Regions from separate parts of the Vibrio algarum genome, predicted to be linked through region 1. Evidence: predicted binding sites of a transcription regulator. Region 1 holds the regulator's gene; each other region holds the start of a gene.
The links. Region 1 encodes CRP, which controls carbon source genes, mostly activating them, when cyclic AMP is high. Its sites were predicted from a motif close to TGTGANNNNNNTCACA; they were not measured.
Positions count from the first base shown of each region.

Region 1 (5,735 bases):
TTTATCGGAAAAGCTGACTTACCCTGGTTTAATTAGTCTAGCTAAGCAGAAACAGCTAACCGTTAAAGGTGTAGAAATGGATGAGCAAGGTGTTCTACCAGCTGCTCTCGATGCGGCTTGTCGACAATTTCAGGTTAGATTCATCTATTTGACACCGACACTGCAAAACCCAACTACAGCCACCATGTCTCTTGAGCGACGTAAAGCGATCTTAGAGGTGTGTAAACAACATAACCTATATGTTATTGAAGACGATGTGAACGGGCTTCTCCCTAAGGATGCTCCTCCACCACTAGTCAATTTAGCACCGGAACAAGTATTCCATATTGGTGCTTTTTCTAAATGTCTCGCCCCGGGATTACGGGTAGGCTATATACAACCACCAAGTAAAATGCACCCTCACCTCAGCATTACATTACAAAACCATAGTTGGATGATAAGCCCTTTGCTTACCGCATTAACCTGTGAACTACTAAGCTCAAACAAGCTTGAAAACACCTTGCTTTTTATCCGCACAGAGATGAAAGAGCGTCTTACACTTGCACTTAACTATTTGTCCGATTACCAACTACAGTATACTCACGATTGTTTCCATGTCTGGTTAACGCTACCCGACCATTGGCGCTTAAGTGATTTTGTAAACAGGGCTGCTGAGAATGGCGTAATAGTAAAGTCGGCAGAGCTTTTTTCACCACCTGCGACCAATGTACCTCCAGCAGTGCGTCTTGCTTTAAGTTCACCAATCGATCAAGCTCAAGTTGAAACAGGACTCATTAAGTTAAAAGCCTTATTAGATAGTACCCCAATCAGTGACTTTACATTATGACCGAATTTAGAGCAGCAAGAGGGCTCAGCAATCCTCATTTACAAACCGTCATTCCAAGGATGATTCGCAAGCAGCCGCTATTCTCTGCACACTGGCAAACGCTAGAAACACCTGATGGCGATTTTCTAGACCTAGCTTGGAGTGAAGACTGGACCGCCCCATCAGCAAAAAACAAACCTATCTTTATACTTTTTCACGGTTTAGAAGGCAGCTTCGACAGCCCATATGCGAACGGTCTGATGCATGCTTTTTCTCAAAAAGGTTGGTTATCTGTCATGATGCACTTTAGAGGCTGTAGCGGCAGACCTAACCGACTCGCTAGAGCCTATCATTCTGGCGAAACTGATGATCCGCGCTTTTTTTAGAGTATTTACATACTCTTTTTCCTAATCAACCAAAGGTCGCTACTGGTATATCACTCGGTGGAAATATGTTAGTAAATTATCTCGCTAAATACCGCCAAGATCCTATCATTGAAGCCGCTACCGTTGTTTCTGCACCTCTCGACTTAGCTTCTTGTTCTGCACGAATAGAGCGAGGATTATCTAAGGTTTATGGGAACTACCTATTAACCTCTCTCAAAAAAACGCACTGCAAAAACAGAGACAGCTTACGTCGGAATTAGGCATTTCAACACAAGATATGGCATCCTTAAAAACACTGTATAGCTTCGATGATTTGATTACCGCACCTTTGCACGGGTTTGAAAGCGCTAAAGATTATTATCAAAAATGCTCTGGTATCCATGTTATAAATAACATTGGTGTGCCTCTGCAGGTGATTCATGCAAAGGACGACCCATTTATGACTCAAGCGGTCATACCTAACTTCTCATTGAACAAAAACATTCACTATCGCCTATTTACAAGCGGTGGTCATGTGGGCTTCTTAACGGGAACACTGACTAAACCCACTTTCTGGTTAGAACACGCATTACCTCGTTATTACCAGCATATAGCATCATCAATATAAGAAGAATTTATGATCATTCCATGGCAAGAAATCGACGGTGACACGCTCGATAACCTAATTAAAGAATTCGTTTTGAGAGAAGGCACCGATTACGGTCAAAGTGAAGTCACTTTGGAAGATAAAATTGAGCAAGTACGAAAACAGCTAAAGGCAGAAGACGCGGTCATTGTATTTTCGGAACTTCACGAAACCGTTGATATAAAACTCAGGCGCGAGTTCTGATAACAAAGAGTTAAGCATTTATTCTTTTTATAGAATCTCATACACTATTTTTAACATAACCGTATTCACCAATGTAACGACAAGGAATCTCATGTCAGCAAAACATCCGATTATCGCAGTTACAGGTTCATCTGGCGCAGGAACAACCACAACATCTGAAGCATTTAGAAAGATGTTTAATATGATGGACGTAAAGGCCGCATGGGTGGAAGGAGATAGTTTTCACCGATTTACTCGTCCTGAAATGGACATTGAAATTCGCAAAGCGAAAGAACAAGGTAAACACATTAGTTACTTTGGTCCTGAGGCCAATAATTTCCCAGCGCTAGAGCAGTTTTTTAGAAAATATGGTGACGAGGGCCAAGGCCAAGTAAGGCGTTACCTACACTCATTTGATGAAGCTGTACCTTATAACCAAATGCCGGGAACATTCACTCCTTGGCAAGACTTAGCGGAAGATAGCGACGTACTTTTTTACGAGGGCTTACATGGCGCGGTTGTAGATGGCGACATTAATGTGTCACAACACGTTGATTTACTGATCGGAATGGTACCTATTGTAAACCTTGAATGGATACAGAAATTTGTGCGTGATACACGAGATAGAGGGCATTCACGAGAAGCAGTTACCGACTCTATTGTCCGCTCAATGGATGATTATCTTAACTATATTACTCCTCAGTTTTCTCGTACCCATATAAACTTTCAGCGAGTTCCAACGGTAGACACCTCAAACCCTTTGAATGCAAAAGCTATCCCGAGCTTAGATGAAAGCTTTGTCGTTATTCGGTTACGTGGAATGAAGAATGTTGATTTTCCTTACCTTTTAGCCATGATTGATGGATCTTTTGTTTCTCGACACAATACATTGGTCGTACCGGGAGGAAAGATGAGCTTTGCAATGGAATTGATAATCAGACCCGTGCTACAACAATTAATTGAGACAGGCAAAATTGGTTAAATTTTAACCAACAAATGGATTTAGTTCTGATACCGTGACGATGTGCACACTTTGACCTAAGAATTCGGGAAATCAGGGCGATCAAAATCAAGAAATCGACTGCAAAAAAGGATATTATTCTTAACTGATATACATATGTAGCTTGCAGCTTTGAACGAGAAATCCTATGCTATCGTCACCGATTAAAAGGGGATGCAGCAAAGGAAAGCTGCTGAGCAGGCCCTGCAGATAATAGTGAGATAATTATGGTTCTTGGTAAACCTCAAACCGATCCAACGTTAGAGTGGTTTCTTTCACACTGTCATATTCATAAATATCCTTCCAAAAGTACGCTTATCCACGCTGGTGAGAAAGCGGAAACTCTGTATTACATTGTGAAAGGCTCTGTAGCCGTGCTTATCAAGGATGAAGAAGGTAAAGAGATGATTCTTTCTTACCTTAACCAAGGTGACTTCATCGGTGAGCTAGGTCTATTCGAAGAAGATCAAGAGCGTACTGCATGGGTACGTGCTAAATCACCATGTGAAGTTGCTGAAATTTCTTTTAAGAAATTCCGTCAGCTTATTCAAGTAAACCCTGACATTTTAATGCGTCTTTCATCTCAAATGGCAAGCCGTCTACAAACGACTAGCCAAAAAGTAGGTGACTTAGCATTCTTAGATGTGACAGGTCGTATTGCTCAGACACTTCTGAACTTAGCAAAACAACCAGATGCGATGACTCACCCAGATGGCATGCAAATTAAGATCACTCGTCAAGAGATCGGTCAGATTGTAGGTTGTTCACGTGAGACTGTTGGTCGTATTCTTAAGATGCTGGAAGAGCAGAATTTAATTTCTGCACACGGTAAGACGATTGTAGTTTACGGTACGCGTTAATAACACCGTTATAACATGATTAAAAAGCAGCGTTTACGCTGCTTTTTTTATCTCTACAACATCTTTAAAGTCGTCAGTTCCATCACAAAATTAGTCAACTGCTGCCCTCTAATATCTACTTGTTGTTCCTCTATTACCTTAAAACCACAATGTTCAAAAAAAGGCTTCGCCGTAACGCTGACATGAGAATAAATACGCGATAGATTGTTCTGATTACTCTGTTGATAAATACGCTGCATTAATGCACCAGCCACACCTCGCTTTTGATATTGATGTCCTACATAGAAATGGTCAATCAAGCCATCAGGCTGAAGATCAGCATAGCCGACAATTTTGTTATCTATCTCTGCAACAAAAGGCGTCAGTTTTTCCATAAGAACACGCCAAGACTCATAGGTAATCTCTTCAGATGCCCAAGCCTTTATTTGGCTTTCTGAGTAGTCTCTCTTATTAACATTATGCACAGTATCAAAAAATAGCGTTTTCAATTCTCTGGCGTCCTCAGACGTGTAAGCACGTATACGGATGACTGATTTCACTTAATCTCTTTTCCTTTTTAATTAGATAGCATACTTCATAAGCCTAACTAGTAATTCCACTATTTACTACACGCACAAAAAAACCGAAGCGTCTGTACACTTCGGTTTCCAATAACAATTAGGTTTAGAATTCTCTTTACTGAGTGACTTTAGAACAAGGCGAATGCGCTAAATGTACATCCGTACATGAGCACATTCAATGCCGCTATCAAGTCAGTGGTGAGAGGCTAAATCTTTTTGGCGGGTAAGGAGCAGCCATTACTGACTACCCCTCCCTAAGAACCGTGCGTGCGAGTTTCCCCGCACACGGCTCAAGCCTTTATAAGCCTACTCCAAAAAGCAAGCCAGCTAGAAAGAGTGCCGAACTTACCGAAGTAAGTTCAGCAGGGATCACAGCCATCCTAATTGATTCAAAGCAAGCAATAAGCCCGTTAAGGCATAGATTACATTCGAAACGTTAAAAATAACTGATACCCGTAGATCAAATTTCATGGCGATAGCCTTCAATAAGATCTAGGCGCCTAGACGTTAAATCCAGGATTTATATACCGCCCTGCCCGGCGGTTTGTAGTTCAATGTCTAGATCATATTCCTACAGCAGATAATGACTGCACCAATTGTGTATACCGATACTGTTATTTTGTACTGCTTACAGCACGCAGCCCACGTCTTTTTAGCGTGATGACGAACACGCGACGAGAGCGCCAAATGGTAGCTTCGTCTAGCGGTTAAGGTTCCACTAACCTCCTAGGGACCTTTTAGGTGGGACTAGTTTTGCACCCGGTACACAATAGACACTATCAAAACCTTTGAGCCACCTTATCATCAGCGACAACGGGGTTGATTGCCCACTCTTTCTATATGCGGTCGATTGAATAAAATTCAACCGCAATTACTATGAATTTGCTTGTGACAATTCATATGAAGCAACGTCAGGTTTGACTGTTTATCAGAACCCCCATCTACTCTACGAATAATATGGTGAACATCCCATTCGTCCTCAGTCTTAAAGACCTGATTACAAACAGCACATTTATAGTCCTGACGTTTCGCCAATGCCCATAGCTTCATGTTTCCTGCTAACGAAGATTTCAGCTTCCTGACCTTAAAGGTTTCGAAATACTGTTCATCTTCCGGTAGGTAACAATTCGCCCTAGCCCTGATTTTTACATGTCTTACGATATCAACTCTCGAAGCATATGCTAATCGATAGTATCCATCCTCTCCTTTTCTTGGTGCACTAAATACCCAATTTCGCTTATCCACTGTTTTAAAGTATTTAGCTCTAATCCAGCGTTTACGGCGGTTTTTATGGATACGTCTGCACCACTTCCAGA
Region 1 is NZ_JAQLOI010000001.1:675,782-681,516, reverse strand. Features, by position in the region: gene PGX00_RS03400 (aminotransferase-like domain-containing protein) at 1-826, shown strand, start outside; partial or broken gene PGX00_RS22855 (hydrolase) at 823-1,427, shown strand; partial or broken gene PGX00_RS22850 (hydrolase) at 1,487-1,798, shown strand; gene PGX00_RS03390 (YheU family protein) at 1,808-2,020, shown strand; gene PGX00_RS03385 (phosphoribulokinase) at 2,112-2,981, shown strand; gene crp (cAMP-activated global transcriptional regulator CRP) at 3,227-3,859, shown strand; gene PGX00_RS03375 (GNAT family N-acetyltransferase) at 3,913-4,398, opposite strand; gene ltrA (group II intron reverse transcriptase/maturase) at 5,281-5,735, opposite strand, start outside.

Region 2 (5,735 bases), 2.0 Mb from region 1:
TATTGCGTTGCTAGAGGAAGAAGGAGTGTTAGGTAAGTTTACTCGGCAAACTGAACTCTTAAGTCTTCCTCACAAATCCCTTGTTACTGTGATAGGTGTGGTTACAGGTCGGCAATCCCCTGGAACAGCAGCAGGAGTGACATTTTTTACGTTAGAAGATGATACAGGCAACGTAAATGTGGTGGTATGGTCAGGAACAGCTAAGGCCCAAAAACAAGCTTATCTAACCGCTAATATATTAAAAGTAAAAGGGATATTAGAACATGACGGTCAAGTCACCCATGTTATCGCAGGTAAACTGATTGACTTAACCGACTCTATTGCGCAGTTTCGTACTCAATCGAGAGATTTTCATTAAATTGATTCTTAGATTAGAAAACGCGAATTCTAATCTAAGATTTGCTGCATTCTTTCTTGCGCCACACTGACTAAAAGGTCAGGCTGGAACTTAGAGATAAAGCGGTCACAGCCCACTTTTTCAACCATGGCATCATTAAAACTACCACTTAATGACGTATTCAATGTGATGAAGAGATCGCGCATTCTGGGATCATTACGCACTTCATAAGTTAATCGATACCCATCCATTTCTGGCATTTCGGCATCAGTAATCATCATCATCAGCTCTTTAGTGACATCTTTGCCTTCATCACTCCATTTTCGAAGTAAGTTCAACGCTTCTAAGCCATCACCGCATTCGATAATATTCAAGCCTAGTTGTTCAAGAGTGCCCTTAATTTGGCCTCGCGCAGTTGAGGAATCATCAACAACAAGTACATTCATTCCCACCATTTGAGTGGCGAGTTTCTCATCTAAGACACCTTCTGAGATAGAAATATCATAGTCAATAATCTGAGCAAGTACTTTCTCTACATCGATTATCTCTACAATTTTCTTCTCACCCTCATCTTCTATATGAGTAATTGCTGTTAAAAAATTCGATTTTCCCGCTGTTTTCGGTGGGGGAGCAATCTCTGTCCAGGTGGTGTTCACAATATTATGAACATGCCCAACTAAAAAACCCTGAACGCTTCGGTTATACTCGGTAATAATCAAATTCTGCTCTTCGTCCTCATGCATAGGGCGATAGCCAATGGCCGCACGAAGGTCTATAACAGGTACAGATTCTCCACGCAAAGAGGCAACACCTATGACATTCGTATTCGCGCCAGGCATTTTAGTCATTATCGGAACTTTTAGCACTTCTTTAACTTTAAAGACATTTATCGCAAAGAGTTGACGATGGCTTAATTTGAACAACAGTAATTCTAGTCGGTTCTCACCAACTAGATTTGTTCTTTGATCAACACTACTTAACACTCCAGACATACGACTTCTCACAGAGATTGAAATTGGGTTTACACATAAAAACCGAAAGTATAGATACAGCCATATATACTATATAACATCTGCTAAACCTATCCATTATTAATAGATTTATCATAAAGTATAGGCAGGTAACTGATATTAACCCATGATGGACATCAAGTATTATCAATCACCCTTCTACTACCATCATTAATAGCTCACCGTCATACAGTGCTTGCTTGATTAAGGCAGCTCCAGGCATCGTTGCTTGTTTCAGGAAACGGCTCTCAACGATATCTACATTCTGATGATAAGCGGCTAAACTTTGCTTTTTAACAGAAGACTCTATCGCTGGATAAAGAATAGATTTGGCGCGGTTAATCCCACCACCAATCAACACTTTTTCAGGGTTGAACAAATTAATAACAATGGCAACAGCAGAACCCAAATAATAGCCAAGCTTTTCGATAACTTCGACAGCAAGCGGATCACCTATTGCTGCAGCTGAGCAGATAGCTTCAATAGTAATATTTTCAACATCAATAGAAGATTCTTCGCCCTCTTCTAAGCGCTTTGTCACTTCATCTCTAATAGCTTTAGAACTCGCTACTGTTTCCAGACATCCATAATTACCACAATCACAAAGCTTGCCATTAGGATCAATTTGAATATGCCCAAGCTCACCTATGTTGCCATTCTTACCTTGAAGTACCCGGCCGTTTAGTACAATACCAGCTCCAACGCCATGATGTATGGATATCAGCACAGAACTATCATTCACCTGAGAATTTCCGAACAGCTTCTCTGCGAGTGCCCATGCATGAGTATCATTAGCAATAAAAACAGGCAGACCCGTCGCCTTATATATTTCAGGACCTAACGGAAGATTCTTCACATTATAATGAGGCATCTGTATTACTACGCCTTGCTCAGAATTCACTAACCCTGGCAACGTGACGGCAATACTCGTCACTCTGTTTAACTGATCAGCATAGGTTTGAAAAAATTCATCAATTTCATGTAATAAGCGAGCAAGTACGTCCTCTTGTTCAACTTCATGAATATCTATCTTGGTGTCTATCAGAACAGAGCCACCTAGCTCATGCAGTGCGATGGTTAAATATCCACGTCCAAGCCTCATAGAGAGAAACTGCCAACCTTCATTGTCAGTTTGTAGGCCAACAGCGGGCCGCCCACGGCTAGTCGCTTCCTGAACCGTAGTTTCATGAATAAGGTGTGCGTCGATAAGTTCGCGAGTAATCTTTGTAATACTAGCAGGTGCCAACGCACTCGTTTTCGATAGGTCGATACGAGATATTGGCCCTAACTCATCAATTAATTTATACACACGACCAGCATTGACCTGTTTAATATGATCAATATGGCCTGGTTGAGCCATGTACATCTGAAACTCCAAAATGGCACTAGTAGGCTAATTTTTTTACTTTGCGAAGTAATTGTGAAGCACCTTAGTAAATTGCCGTGACCAGTATCACGCACAAATCGTATTTAGCTCATAAATAGGAAGAAAATTATATTTCAAACTTCGAATTAATTGATCTAAGACAGCATTTTCACAGCGAGAAACACTTTAACTCAATTCATCATCTAGACCTAATATCATAATTATTTTTCTCACATTAAATTCATATCATATACTCAAAGAGTAATGTCAGTAACGGAGATACAAAATGAGCAAAATGCTTAGAAGAACAAAAATTGTTACTACGCTTGGCCCTGCTACAGACAAGGACAATGCATTAGAGGAAATAATCAAAGCTGGTGCGAATGTTGTTCGCATGAATTTTTCACACGGTAGCGCAGAAGATCATATCAAGCGAGCAAAACAAGTTAGAGAGATTGCCGCTAAATTAGGTCAACATATTGCAATTCTTGGCGACCTACAAGGTCCGAAAATACGTGTGTCTACTTTCAAAGAAGGAAAAGTAAATCTTACTGTTGGAAGCAAGTTCACTTTAGACAGTGAATTAGAAGCAGGTATGGGAGATCAAGATGCCGTAGGACTCGATTATAAAAGCCTACCGCAAGATGTCTCTAACGGTGATATGTTGCTGCTAGATGATGGTCGAGTCCAGCTCAAAGTTATCTCCGTAAAGGGCAATAAGGTATTTACTGACGTTGTCATTGGTGGACCCCTTTCAAATAACAAAGGGATAAATAAAAAAGGGGGTGGATTATCCGCTGAAGCCCTTACTGAAAAAGACAAACAAGATATTTTGACCGCAGCCAAAATCAAAGTCGATTTCCTCGCGATCTCTTTTCCTCGAAATGGCGAAGACATGAAATATGCCCGACGATTGGCTAGAGACGCCGGATTAGAAGCAAAATTAGTTGCTAAAGTAGAACGAGCGGAAACAGTTGCGAATGCCGAAAGTATCGATGACATTATCCTTGCTTCCGATGTCATTATGGTCGCTCGTGGAGACCTTGGAGTAGAAATTGGTGATCCAGAACTGATTGGAGTTCAAAAACAACTCATCAGACGTACCCGTAGTCTAAATAGAAGCGTCATAACCGCGACTCAAATGATGGAGTCAATGATTACGAACCCAATGCCAACGCGTGCTGAAGTAATGGATGTGGCCAACGCAGTATTGGATGGCACGGACGCGGTTATGTTATCCGGAGAAACAGCCGTTGGTGCCTATCCAGTTGAAACGGTAAAATCGATGGCGAGTGTCTGTGTTGGTGCAGAAAAAATGCCATCCTTAAGTACATCAAGCTACCGTATTGACCGGAAGTTTCAGGCATCAGAAGAAGCGATTGCCATGTCTACTATGTATTCCGCGAATCATCTCGAAGGTGTTAAAGCTATGATTTCTCTTACGGAATCAGGAAAAACCCCTCTCATGATGTCTCGCTTGAGTTCTGGTCTTCCTATCTTTGCCCTTTCACGCAATGAATCGACATTAAACAAGTCATCACTTTATCGCGGTGTTACCCCAGTCTACTTTGATTCCTATGCAGATGCCGGATTGTCTTCTGCCCAAGAGGCAATCAATACCCTAAAAGATAAAGGCTACGTAAACAGTGGTGATATTGTGATTATTACCCAAGGGGACGTTATGGATATCGTCGGCTCGACAAACTGCATGCGCATATTGACGGTGAAATGATGCCAATTACATAATGAATTCGACTCTGCGAAGCACTCTAGGCGTCCTAGAGCGCTTATAAATAGTCCTCTATTACTCTCACCTAATATTTACATCCAGCAGCAGACATATTAGGTGAGTTTTTTTGTGCCAAAGCGTGTTGGTTTATAAATTCATAACCAGCACTTAGACCAAGTTCATAATCATAGATAAGATCTTCTTTTTTGCTCATTAATGGTGAAGACTTAAGAGGCTCAGAGGGTACAATTTGAACGATAAAACAATCGTCTGGCGGATTATTTAAAAACTCTCGTGTTAAAGCCTGGCTCTGATAGTGCACCATAAAAAAGTCGGCTAACCCTGAATCAAACTTCCCACCAAGCAAGTGGCTTAAACGATATACATCACCTGCACCATATAACCATCGACCTCCATTAAGGATTTCTAAGTGCTTGTGATGCTTTTTCTTCTGTTTCGATTTGTCTATCTGATCTTGCCAAAAACCACTCCATTCAACTTTCCACTGCTCAACCGTTTTCCCCCAGCGTTCCTGTACGTTAACTATCGGCTCTTTTATCCAGTGAGTATTTGCACTGACTTCTTCCGCTTCTTTTCCTTCGGACTCAAGAATTTCTGTTCTAATAACAACAATGTTACGAGCCCCTTGACGCCATGCTTCTTGAACTGGGATAGCCGCAGTCACACCACCGTCAACAAACCTCTCACCTTCTATCATCACTTCGCTAGAGTAGAGCCCCGGTATTGCGCAAGTTGCTCGCATTAAATCAAACCAGTTTTCTCCTAATAAAGGAATATAAGCATCTTTTATATGGCTGACTTCTGTGACAGCCGCAAAAGCGAACCTATCTTTCAGAATTTTTCGCCCCAGATCCAAGTCGAGCTTATAAGGGTAATGACAAAGCTTGTCCAAAGCCCAATCGAGATCCATCCCTTGCTTACGCCGCATATAGCTAAAAAGATGAAAAAATCTATCGTCTGTTGTTAAATCCAGTGTAAATGCTTTGCCAATACCTGGCTGTCTACACAAAAAAGCACTAATATTTAGCGCACCTGCGGATGTACCGTAAAACAGATCAAAGGGGTCAAAATTTGAAAGTATAAAGGCATCTAAAACCCCAGACGTAAAAATTCCGCTCTGGCCTCCCCTTGAGCAACCAAAGCATTACGTCCGGTTAGGTATTTACCATATTTAATTGGGTCTAAATCTGAATATACACCGCTAATTACACCCTTATTAGACATAGTTTTCTTGTATCAGTTGGCTAGTTAGTAATAGCCACAATACTGCAA
Region 2 is NZ_JAQLOI010000001.1:2,641,952-2,647,686, forward strand. Features, by position in the region: partial or broken gene PGX00_RS12300 (error-prone DNA polymerase) at 1-358, shown strand, start outside; gene PGX00_RS12305 (chemotaxis protein CheV) at 388-1,329, opposite strand; gene mlc (sugar metabolism global transcriptional regulator Mlc) at 1,499-2,713, opposite strand; gene pyk (pyruvate kinase) at 3,000-4,445, shown strand; partial or broken gene PGX00_RS12320 (patatin-like phospholipase family protein) at 4,528-5,687, opposite strand; gene cydH (cytochrome bd-I oxidase subunit CydH) at 5,708-5,735, opposite strand, start outside.
Region 2: the regulator CRP is predicted to act here: its motif matches at 2,790-2,805, upstream of mlc (sugar metabolism global transcriptional regulator Mlc).

Region 3 (5,735 bases), 2.1 Mb from region 1:
CATCTGCAGCCGCTGGGTTTGGTACAGTGAACAAACGGTCGTATAAACGGATTTCAGCGGGTACACCATTATCAGCTGAAACCCAATGAATAACACCTTTGACCTTGCGGCCATCGGCTGGGTTTTTACCCAAGGTATCTGAATCGTAGCTACAGAAAATCGTGCTAATATTGCCTTCCGCATCTTTTTCAACGCGTTCTGCTTTAATAACGTAAGCTCCACGTAAACGCACTTCTTTCCCTAATACAAGGCGCTTATACTTCTTGTTAGCTTCTTCACGAAAATCTTCTCTCTCGATCCAAATTTCACGGCTAAATGGCACTTCACGACTACCCATTTCAGGCTTATTTGGATGGTTCGCAACATTTAACGTTTCGACTTTACCTGCTTCAAAATCTTCAATAATGATTTTTACAGGATCAAGAACAGCCATTGCTCTAGGGGCGTTTTCATTTAGATCATCACGAATGCAAGACTCAAGAGATCCAAACTCGATCATATTTTCTTGCTTCGTCACCCCTATGCGTTGACAAAACTCTCTGATAGAAGCAGAAGTAAATCCACGACGACGTAAACCAGAGATAGTAGGCATACGCGGGTCATCCCAGCCATTCACAAGGTTTTCGGTCACTAATTGATTCAGTTTGCGCTTAGACATCACTGTATATTCAAGATTTAAACGGCTGAACTCGTACTGACGCGGCTGACATTCAATCGAAATATTGTCTAACACCCAGTCATAAAGACGACGGTTGTCTTGGAACTCTAACGTACAAATTGAATGTGTGATCCCTTCTAGGGCATCAGAAATACAGTGAGTAAAGTCATACATTGGATAAATGCACCACTTATCACCCGTTTGATGGTGCTCTGCAAAACGAACACGATATAAAACAGGATCTCTCATAACCATAAATGGTGATGACATATCAATTTTTGCACGTAAGCAGGCTGTTGCTTCTTTGAAACCACCTGATTTCATTTTTTCAAACAGTGCTAAGTTTTCTTCGACACTGCGATCACGGTATGGGCTATGCTTACCTGGCTCTTTCAACGTACCACGATATTCTCTAATTTGATCTGGAGTCAGTTCATCGACATAAGCTAAACCTTTATTAATTAACTCAATGGCATAGCTATAAAGAGTATCGAAGTAGTTTGAAGAGTATTGGATATCCCCCGACCATTCAAAACCTAACCAGTTCACATCATTCTTAATTGACTCAACATACTCGATGTCTTCTTTTTCAGGGTTCGTATCATCAAAACGAAGATTACATTGACCCTGATAATCCTGAGCAATACCAAAATTCAAACAAATGGATTTAGCGTGGCCTATATGCAGATAACCATTAGGTTCTGGTGGAAATCTGGTATGCACACTAGTGTGTTTGCCTTCCGCTAAATCTTTATCAATGATTTGGCGAATGAAATTTGATGGACGAGCCTCAGCTTCAGTCATCTATGCACCTCTGGTGGATTGTCAAAAATAATTTCGCTAATGATCCACGATTCACGATCTTTACACAACCAAAACAGTGCAATTCTTGCTAATTTCCTGTCTATCTAAGCAAAAAAACCTCCCGTGAGGGAGGTTTGATTAAGAAATATAACTTAATACTGCATTAGTTACTGGTTGCGGGAATATTTTTCATTTCACCAGCGATAATTTCAGCAAGGGGACCGAGGATAACTTGCAGGTTATTACTACCTAGTTTGACCACACCCATTGCACCTAAAGCTTTAAGCTCATTTTCATTAATCATTTCCATATCGTTCACTGTCAAACGCAGACGTGTGATACATGCATCGATGTTTTGTAGATTAGCGTGGCCACCGAGAACTTGTAAATATTTTTTCGCAAGTTCAGCAGAATCTTCACTCACTGCAGAAGAACTCATTTCTGAGATATCATCGTCTTCACGTCCAGGCGTTTTAAGACCGAACTTAACAATAGCCCAACGGAACATAAAGTAGTAAATACCGAAGAAAGCAAAGCCCTGTACAATCAGCATATACCATTTATTCGCCAATGGGTTTTGTGCAGATAGAACCATATCCACAAGACCTGCCGAGAAGCCAAAGCCTGCCGTCCAGTTCATCATATCAGCGATAAACAGAGAAAGACCAGTCAACAACGCGTGCAATACATAAAGCATTGGCGCTAGGAACATGAAAGAGAATTCTAGTGGCTCGGTAACACCAGTGAAGAAAGAGGCAAAACCAGCAGCAATCATTATCGAAGCAACACGAGTTTTATGCTCAGGTTTCGCCGTATGATAAATAGCAAGCGCAGCACCTGGCAAACCAAACATCATTATCGGGAAGAAACCAGCCATATAACGCCCTGTTTCACCCACTACACCGACCCCTGCTTCTACTGCATTTGGTGTCCACCAGTTACCAAGGTCATTGATACCGGCCATATCGAACCAGAATACAGAGTTCAATGCATGGTGCAAACCTACAGGAATAAGTAGTCGGTTAAAGAAACCGTATAGCCCAGAACCTACTTCACCAAGACCAACAATGCTTTCACCGAATGAAATCAATCCACCGAAGATAATAGGCCAGGCAAACATAAGAACAAAAGAAACGCCAATGGCTGCAAATGAGGTCAAGATAGGCACAAGTCGCTTACCACTAAAGAAGGCAAGCGCTTTATGTAATTCTACTTGATAATAACGGTTATAAATCTCCGCCGCACCAATACCAGATAGGATACCAATAAACTGATTACCTATCTTATTAAATGCAAGCGTTGAACTCGCGTCTAAAGTAACTAAGCCAATAGCTTCGACTGAACCTGCGCTACATAACGTTGTAATAACCATGTAACCAACAAAACCAGCCAGTGCTGCTGCACCATCTTTGTCCTTAGACATACCGTAAGCCACACCGATTGCAAACAACACCGACATGTTGTCTATAATTGCAGCGCCTGCCTTGATCAAAAATGCAGCAAACGCATTGTTGCCACCCCAACCGGTCGGATCTATCCAGTATCCGATTCCCATTAATATTGCTGCTGCAGGCAATGTAGCAACTGGTACCATCAGTGCTTTACCTACTTTTTGAAAATATCCAAGAATATTCACCGTGAATTCCCCCTATAGGATGTCAATTTGGTGTAAAAGGACTTAATTCATCCTTTCAATTTAGTCCTTTTCAGTTTATGAGTTTAATTTTTCATCGCAAATTAAATGCTCTAATTATGTGATAACAATCACCAAAAAGTGACATTTATTGTATATTTTGCTAGCAAGATCATAAAACTTATTTTATGATTCGAATTAACGTGATTTCAATACTATTATTGACCTGTTTCCTAAACTTAATTGAGGTGCCACTATGAGACTTATTCCACTACAAACATCCGATGAAATTGGCTTATGGTCTGCTCGACATATCATTGATACTATTAATAAATTCAAGCCTTCAGAGACAAAACCATTTGTATTGGGGTTACCAACTGGTGGCTCTCCACTCAAAACATACAAGTATCTTGTGGAACTTTATAATTTAGGCGAAGTAAGCTTTAAGCACGTCGTGACTTTTAATATGGATGAATATATTGGCCTTCCATCGGACCACCCTGAATCATATCGCACATTTATGTATGAGAACTTCTTCAATCACGTTGATATTCAAGAAAAAAATATCAATTTACTGAATGGCAACACGGATGATCATGACGCTGAATGTAAGCAGTACGAAGAAAGAATTAAATCTTACGGAAAAATCAATCTCTTCATGGGTGGCGTTGGTAATGATGGTCATATCGCATTTAACGAACCAGCTTCATCGTTATCTTCAAGAACAAGAATCAAAACATTGACAGAAGATACACGAATTGCTAATTCAAGATTTTTCGATGGGGACATAAATCAAGTACCAAAATATGCTTTGACAATCGGTGTAGGAACGCTCCTTGATTCAGAAGAAGTCATGTTATTGGTGTCTGGTCATAACAAGGCACTCGCTCTGCAAGCCGCAGTTGAAGGTAGCGTAAATCACCTTTGGACAATTTCAGCACTGCAACTGCACGCAAAATCAGTTATTGTGTGCGATGAACCGGCAACGCAAGAACTTAAAGTAAAAACTGTAAAATACTTCAACGAATTAGAAGCCGAAAATATCAAAAACCTCAAAAAATAGGACTCTGATTATGTATGCGCTAACCAACTGTAAAATTTTTACCGGTAGCGATGTTCTCGAGAATTTCTCGGCAATCATTGAGGACGGTAAAATAAGTTCTGTCTGCTCAGACACAGAGTTGCCTAATGGCATAAACTTAATTGATCTAAATGGGGCAAATTTAAGCCCCGGATTTATAGATCTCCAGCTTAATGGCTGTGGCGGCGTGATGTTTAACGATGAAATATCGGTTGAAACACTAGAAACTATGCATAAAGTGAATCTTAAATCTGGTTGTACTAGTTTTCTGCCCACGTTAATCACGTCTTCAGATGCAAATATGCAGCAAGCAATTGAGGCTCAACGCCAATATACGCGACTGCACAAGCATCAGTCTCTAGGGCTACATCTAGAGGGGCCATATCTTAACGTGATGAAAAAAGGCATTCATAGCACAGATTTTATTCGTGAATCCGACGATTCTATGATCGACTATATCTGTTCAAACAGTGACTTAGTCTCAAAGGTAACTTTAGCTCCGGAACAAAATAACCCCGAGCATATTAAACGCCTTAGTAACTCAGGTATCGTCGTGTCGATCGGTCACTCAAATGCCACTTATGCACAAGCTATTGAAGGGTTTCAAGCGGGTATTCGCTTTGCTACACATTTGCACAATGCTATGACACCAATGACAGGGCGAGAGCCTGGCGTTGTGGGCGCGATTTTTGATACCCCTGACGTTTACGCCGGGATCATTGCTGACGGATTTCACGTCGATTATGCAAATATTCGAATTGCCCATAAATTAAAAGGCGAAAAGCTAGTATTAGTGACCGACGCCACAGCTCCGGCTGGTGCAGAGATGGATCACTTTATTTTTGTTGGTAAAAAAGTATATTACCGGGATGGTAAGTGTATTGATGAAAACGGTACGCTTGGTGGCTCGGCACTGACAATGATAGAAGCAGTGCAAAACACGGTTGAGCACGTAGGTATCGCACTGGATGAAGCACTACGCATGGCAACACTGTACCCAGCCAAAGCGGTTGGAGCAGATAAAATGCTAGGTAGAATCAAAACCGGTATGGTTGCAAACCTTACCGTCTTTGATAACGACTTCAATGTCCATGCGACAATTGTAAACGGACAATACGAGCAAACTTAAAGTATGACTGACGGACAAATAGGTAACGTAGATCTTGTAAAACAACTAAATGGTGCTGCGGTATATCGCTTAATAGACCAACAGGGTCCTATTTCGCGAATTCAAGTAGCCGATGTTAGTCAGTTAGCACCTGCTAGTGTTACTAAAATAACCCGTCAGCTTATGGAAAAAGGCTTAATTAAAGAGGTAGCACAGCAAGCATCAACGGGTGGTCGACGCGCTATCTCTTTAACAACGGAAGTTGAGCCATTCCATTCTATCGCAATTAGACTAGGACGTGATTACGTTCAACTTAGCCTTTTTAATCTTGGCGGTGTAGAAATTGCCAGAACACAGAGTAATTTTAACTATTCAAACCAAACAGAACTTGAATCCGGCTTAATTAAGCGTATTCAACTATTTTTAGACGAATGCAGCGATAAAATTAACC
Region 3 is NZ_JAQLOI010000001.1:2,822,792-2,828,526, forward strand. Features, by position in the region: gene glnS (glutamine--tRNA ligase) at 1-1,462, opposite strand, end outside; gene nagE (N-acetylglucosamine-specific PTS transporter subunit IIBC) at 1,626-3,098, opposite strand; gene nagB (glucosamine-6-phosphate deaminase) at 3,352-4,158, shown strand; gene nagA (N-acetylglucosamine-6-phosphate deacetylase) at 4,169-5,305, shown strand; gene nagC (DNA-binding transcriptional regulator NagC) at 5,309-5,735, shown strand, end outside.
Region 3: the regulator CRP is predicted to act here: its motif matches at 3,216-3,231, upstream of nagE (N-acetylglucosamine-specific PTS transporter subunit IIBC).